One region of the Virgibacillus salarius genome, then DNA from elsewhere that is predicted to be linked to it. Evidence: a T-box and tRNA genes for the amino acid it is inferred to sense, from the RefSeq annotation. Region 1 holds a T-box; the other holds one or more tRNA genes.
The links. A T-box is a leader RNA that pairs with one kind of tRNA and senses whether it is charged. The one in region 1 lies ahead of ileS (isoleucine--tRNA ligase), so its partner is inferred to be a tRNA-Ile.

Region 1 (3,417 bases):
CACACAGCGACATAATGGGCGCATTTCTATCTTTAGGTATTAAACGAAAAAAGCTTGGAGATATTTACGTGGACAATGGCCTGATCCAAATCGTCGTTGCAGATGAAATAGCTTCATATGTGAAGACTAATTTATTATCCATCAAAACAACAAAAATAACGTTGGAAGAAATGCCGTTATCAGAATTTAAACGGAAACAAATGAACTGGGAGGAATCAGATTGCACCGTCTCCTCCTTACGACTTGATACACTTGTTAAAGAAATCTACCGGATTTCAAGAAAAGATGCGGTATCTTACATTAATAAGTCACATGTCAAGGTGAATTTTAAAGTCATCGAAGATGTAAAGTTTCTCTTACAGGAAGGTGATCTATTATCACTAAGAGGTAAGGGAAGGAGTAAAGTGGTACAAATTAGGGGGAAAACAAAAAAAGATAAAATTAAGGTAACTACTGCAATCTTGAAATAATTTTGTTAAATATGCAGGAATTAGCTACCTTTTGTCGAATAAAAGTGTAAGATGGGGATAGTACGTTTTGTGAAACAACTTTAATAGGAGGTGGCTGTTGTGCCATTATCACCATTGGATATTCATAATAAAGAATTCACTAGAAGTTTTCGCGGATATGATGAAGATGAGGTAAACGAATTTCTTGATCAGGTAATTAAAGATTATGAAATGGTTATACGTGAGAAAAAGGATTTAAAGGAGCAAGTAGATCACTTAAATGAGAAGCTTGGTCACTTTACGAATATCGAAGAAACCCTAAATAAATCAATTCTTATTGCGCAGGAAACTGCCGAAGAGCTAAAAGGCAATGCTACAAAAGAATCCAAATTAATAATTAAAGAGGCAGAAAAAAATGCTGACCGCATTATTAACGAAGCTCTAAGCAAGTCTCGTCGTATTTCAATGGATGTAGAAGAGTTAAAAAAACAGGCCAAAGTCTTTCGTACACGTTTAAAAATGTTGGTTGAAGCTCAGTTGGACATGATAGGTACTGATGATTGGGAACAGTTATTTGATGCGGAAATAGGTGAAGACCTAGAATTAGCAGAGAATGAATCATAAGCCTTGACGCTAGTCGCTATTTTACATATAATTCTTACACAGAGGTCTATGAATCATTAGTTGAATAAATTAAGCAAGGATAGAGCTAGTATAAAGGTGAGTTACTGAATAGCGAGTTGGGGTATGGTGGGAGCCCAACACAGTAATACTTTTAGAAAATCACTCTTGAGCTTTCATTATGAAATGAATTAGTAATGAACGGGATCATTCACGTTACGAATTTCGAGTGAATTTGACAGTTAGTCAAATTTATAAGGGTGGTACCGCGAGTCTTCTCGTCCCTTTTGGGATAGAGGGGATTTTTTAATTTAGAAGGAGGAGCATAAATGGACTATAAAGAAACATTATTAATGCCAAAAACTGCATTTCCGATGCGTGGAAACTTACCAAATAAAGAGCCTATTCGCCAGTCAGAATGGGAGGAAAAGGACCTATATAAAAAGAGCTTAGAAAGAACAAAGGGGAAACCATTATTTATTCTTCATGATGGCCCTCCATATGCAAACGGAGATTTGCATATTGGTCACGCATTAAATAAAATTTTAAAGGATTTTATTACTCGTTATAAATCGATGACAGGATATCATGTACCATATGTTCCAGGATGGGATACACATGGTTTACCAATTGAAACAGCACTGACAAAAAATAAGAAAGTGAAACGTAAAGAATTAAGTATTGCTGAATTTCGAAAACTTTGTGCTGAATACGCACTTGGACAAGTAGATAACCAGCGGGAGCAATTTAAAAAGCTAGGTGTACGTGCCGATTGGGACAATCCATATATTACGTTGACAAAGGATTATGAGGCCGCGCAAATAAAAGTATTTGGAGAAATGGCGAAGAAAGGCTATATATATAAAGGATTAAAGCCAGTGTATTGGTCTCCTTCTTCAGAATCCGCTTTGGCCGAAGCCGAAATTGAATACCATGATAAACGATCTCCTTCCATCTACGTTTCATTTGAAGTAACGGATGGTAGAGGCTTATTGGAATCTGACGTCAAATTTATTATCTGGACGACAACACCTTGGACGATCCCAGCTAATCTTGGAATAAGTATCCACCCTGAATTAGAATATGCTGTAGTTGCAGTAAATGATGATAAGTTTGTCATTGCTCACGCTCTTTTAGAAGCAGTGACAGAGGCGTTAGAATGGAACAATCCAGAAGTAATTCAAACCTTTAAAGGAGAAGAAGCGGATAAGGTTGTCGCTAAACACCCTTTCTATGATCGTGAATCATTAGTAATGCTTGGAGAACATGTAACAACAGAAGCTGGTACAGGTTGTGTTCATACAGCACCTGGACATGGTGAAGATGACTTTTACGTAGCTAGAAGTTACGGTATGGATGCACTTTGCCCAGTAGATGAAAAAGGTGTATTTACCGATGAAGCTCCTGGCTTTGAAGGTCTGTTTTATGATAAAGCAAATAAAGTAATTACAGAAAAATTAGACGAAGCCGGTGCATTGTTAAAGCTCGCATTTATAACGCATTCCTATCCACATGATTGGCGTACGAAGAAACCAACGATATTCCGTGCAACGTCACAGTGGTTTGCTTCGATTAAGGACTTTCGTCATACGATATTAGATGAAATCAAAGCTATCAATTGGTATCCACAATGGGGAGAAACAAGATTATATAATATGGTGCGAGATAGGGAAGATTGGTGTATTTCACGTCAGCGAACATGGGGTGTGCCAATCCCAGTATTTTATGCAGAGGATAAAACACCAATCATTACAGATGAAACAATTAGTCATGTGTCTGATTTATTTAAGGAGCATGGATCTAATATTTGGTTCGAGTGGAAAGCAAATGATTTACTACCTAAAGGCTTTACCTCGGAGCACAGCCCAAACAATATGTTTACCAAAGAAACGGATATTATGGATGTATGGTTTGATTCTGGATCTTCACATGAAGCGGTATTACTTGGCAGAGAAGATCATTATCGTCCAGCAGATATTTATTTAGAAGGTAGCGACCAATACCGAGGGTGGTTTAATTCATCCTTATCCACATCAGTAGCTGTTACTGGAAAAGCTCCTTATAAAACTGTTATTAGCCATGGGTTTGCACTTGATGGTGACGGTAGAAAGATGAGTAAATCGCTGGGCAATGTAATTCAACCTGGGAAAGTACAGAAGCAGCTAGGGTCGGATATTCTTCGTTTATGGGTATCTTCAGTAGATTATCAAGCTGATGTTCGTATTTCAAATGATATCTTAAAACAGGTTTCTGAAGCGTATCGTAAAATCCGTAACACATTCCGTTTTATGCTTGCTAATCTTGCTGATTTTGATCCGAAAACAGATCGAGTTGCTGATACAGAATT
Region 2 (3,417 bases), on a different contig from region 1:
CAAAGGCAAATATCCCTTCTCTTAATCCTTGAAAAATATGTGCATTTAATATACGATTCCAATTTTTGTTATGTGATCGTTCAGCTAATACCCGTCGAAAATAAAAGCTTCCTTCTGCCTTTCTCCTTGCCAAAAAGAAACTACAGATAACTGCGCAAATGAACAAAATAAAAGAAATCGTAAAAATTGTTGTATATCCGATATTTGCTTCCAAATTAGCAATAATAGTCCCAGCTAATAACGGTCCAATCATTCCACCAAAGGATTGAAGCACTCCTAAAAATCCATTAAAAAAGTCCCTAGTCTCTGGCTCAGTAATCTCGAATGTAAGTACATTAAATGCTAGCCAATAGAAACCATAACCAATACCAAGAAGACTACCTAGCATAAAATTATAGTACGATGCTTTTTCAGCAATAATTAATACACTCAAAAAAAAGAGAGATAAAAAAATTACCCCTAAACGTAATACAATAACTCGATCCACTTTCTTAGCTAATTTTCCAGCCACAATAAACGTCAATGGTTGAAAAATATAAATGGCTAAATTATATACAGCAATGGTTATATAATCCCCTGATTGCTTCCACAAGTATATATTTACAAATGTATTGGATAAAAATATCCCTAAAGAATATAGTCCACCAATAACAAGTAAAAACAATAAATCCTTATCAATGTCTAATTTCCCCTGATAAAGTGATAGGCTTTTTCGCATATTCCATACTCCTTTTCAAGTCATTAATAGTTTGAACAAATGAGTAACAGATATGCAAAGAAGCCTTAATTAAAGATAAGGATATAACAATCTATTCATTAAGCTTACATTCATCATTTCTTGACAATTATAGATAAAAAAAGGCATATGAAGGAATCGAATCCCCCCACATGCCTTTTCTATTCAATTATTTTTGTTATTTCGCTTCATTATAGTTTTTCGTTACTTGATCCCAATTAATAACATTCCAGAAAGCTGAAATGTAATCTGGGCGTTTATTTTGATATTTAAGATAGTAAGCGTGCTCCCAAACATCAAGACCTAATAAAGGTTTTTTCCCTTCCATTATCGGCGAGTCTTGATTAGGTGTACTCATTATTTCTAATTCTTCATTATTTAAAACTAACCATGCCCAACCTGATCCGAAGCGTCCTGCTGCAGCATTAGCAAATTCTTCTTTGAATTTATCAAAGCTGCCAAACTTTTCATTAATTTTATCAGCAAGCTCACCAGTTGGTTCGCCACCACCATTAGGTGATAATACTTTCCAGAACAGACTATGGTTTGCATGGCCGCCACCATTATTACGTACGGCAGTCCGCGCGCTTTCCGGAACAGCATCTAGATTACTTATTAGCTCTTCAACAGATTTATTCTGAAGATCAGCATGTCCTTCTAAAGCACCGTTTAGTTTCGTTACATACGTATTATGATGCTTTGTATGGTGAATGTTCATGGTTTCTTTATCAATAGTAGGTTCTAGTGCATCGTAAGCATAAGGTAGTTCAGGTAATTCAAATTTTGCCATTATAACTTCCTCCTAATAAAATTATTTTATTAAAAAGGATCGAATATTCACCCTTTTAAAGCAAGATTATCAAAGCTACTATACTGATGCAAATTATATGCATGCATTTTTTTACCAAATTATAAAAAGCGTTATTTTCTTGAGAAAATAAAAAAACAAGCCACCGCTTGTTTGAATGGTGGCTCGGGACGGAATCGAACCGCCGACACAGGGATTTTCAGTCCCTTGCTCTACCGACTGAGCTACCGAGCCTAAATCTACTCTAAATATGTATGGAGGAGGTAGAGGGATTCGAACCCCCGCGGGCTGTTACACCCCTGGCGGTTTTCAAGACCGCTCCCTTCAGCCAGACTTGGGTATACCTCCAAATAATTTTATGGTGGACCCTGCAGGACTCGAACCTGCGACCGATCGGTTATGAGCCGATAGCTCTGACCAACTGAGCTAAGGGTCCTTCTCATTTTAAAATTGTTTATGGGGCGACCGGTGGGGATCGAACCCACGAATGCCGGAGCCACAATCCGGTGCGTTAACCACTTCGCCACGACCGCCATGCTTCAGATTAATTGTTATATTATGGTGGCGGCGGAGGGGATCGAACCCCCGACCTCACGGGTATGAACCGTACGCTCTCGCCAGCTGAGCTACACCGCCAAATTGGCTCCACAGGTAGGATTCGAACCTACGACCGATCGGTTAACAGCCGATAGCTCTACCACTGAGCTACTGTGGAATGTTATCGTGACTACTTTCAACGAATTATAGCAACAAGATATAATTTACCATGTTCAACAACATCTGTCAATATTTTTTTCAAAAAATCATAATCGCAATTTCTTATGTATGTATCGCTGTTAAAACGACAATATTTACTATAGCATCTTATCAAAGGTTTTTCAATACAAAATTTAAAGTTAGAAAATTTTAATTTTAATTCCTTTATTAATTAGTAAATACTACCTTATAACTTGTAAAGTAACTCCTGTGTTTGTGTGAGCAGACGTAACGCTGAGTCACCTCTTGAAAACCATACTACAGGGGCCGGAAGTCACCCGTTTTTCTACAGAATTTTCCTAACAGAACTTCACGAAATAACTCCCCTTCACTTAACTCACCATGGATAAGTGAACGGCTTTCTTCAAGTTCCGGTTGAATAATGCTTGTTCACACAGATTTTCTTTTCCGCAAACGACAATGACGTAGCTCTTGCAGTTCATTTGAATTTGAGATAGCTAACTTCTACTTAGTATAAAAAACAACTGTCAGAAAGCATTTCCGACAGTTGTTAAACTAAACATACGTTATTATTATTCACCTAATACTTCTTCAGCAATGTTAACCGCATGGTCTCCAATTCGCTCTAAATTGCTAATGATATCAACAAAAACAATTCCAGCTGATCCAGTACATTTACCTTCATTCATACGAATGATATGTTTCTTTCGGAAATTCCTTTCCATTTTATCAATTTTATCTTCTTTTTGAATCACAGCTAGTGCCTCTTCTCTGTCCATACTTTGGAGAGATTCAACGGCTTGTTTTACTGTTGACGTTGTTAATTCAAACATTTCATTTAGATCTTCCTGAGCATGATTGGTTAATTGAACTTTATTAGACATTTTATAATCAATTAATTCGACAATATTTTCAAAATGATCGCCTATTCTTTCGATATCTCGAACGGAGTCAAGGAGTGCGGAATGTTTCGCACTTTCTATTTCCGTAAGTGATTCTGCCGATAGTTCTACAAGATAATCTGTTATTTTTCGGTCCAGATTATTTAAAGCCCCTTCTATTTGCATAGCCATTTCGGAATGCTTAGAAAGTTGTGTATTTAAATATTTATTTGTTTCTTCTAAGCCTTTATAAGCATATTCACCCATGCGAATCA

Region 2: it has a tRNA-Ile gene. The T-box ahead of ileS (isoleucine--tRNA ligase) is inferred to sense a tRNA for this amino acid. The anticodon was not compared.

What each region holds. Positions count from the first base shown of each region.
Region 1 covers NZ_BAAACY010000148.1:70,421-73,837, forward strand. The annotation lists gene ABDZ84_RS18465 (YlmH family RNA-binding protein) at 1-470, shown strand, start outside; gene ABDZ84_RS18470 (DivIVA domain-containing protein) at 570-1,073, shown strand; T-box leader at 1,141-1,359, shown strand; gene ileS (isoleucine--tRNA ligase) at 1,400-3,417, shown strand, end outside.
Region 2 covers NZ_BAAACY010000156.1:1,640-5,056, reverse strand. The annotation lists gene ABDZ84_RS19130 (MFS transporter) at 1-718, opposite strand, end outside; gene ABDZ84_RS19125 (superoxide dismutase) at 915-1,526, opposite strand; tRNA gene ABDZ84_RS19120 (tRNA-Phe) at 1,703-1,778, opposite strand; tRNA gene ABDZ84_RS19115 (tRNA-Ser) at 1,800-1,892, opposite strand; tRNA gene ABDZ84_RS19110 (tRNA-Ile) at 1,904-1,980, opposite strand; tRNA gene ABDZ84_RS19105 (tRNA-His) at 2,002-2,077, opposite strand; tRNA gene ABDZ84_RS19100 (tRNA-Met) at 2,104-2,180, opposite strand; tRNA gene ABDZ84_RS19095 (tRNA-Asn) at 2,185-2,259, opposite strand; gene ABDZ84_RS19090 (Na/Pi cotransporter family protein) at 2,834-3,417, opposite strand, start outside.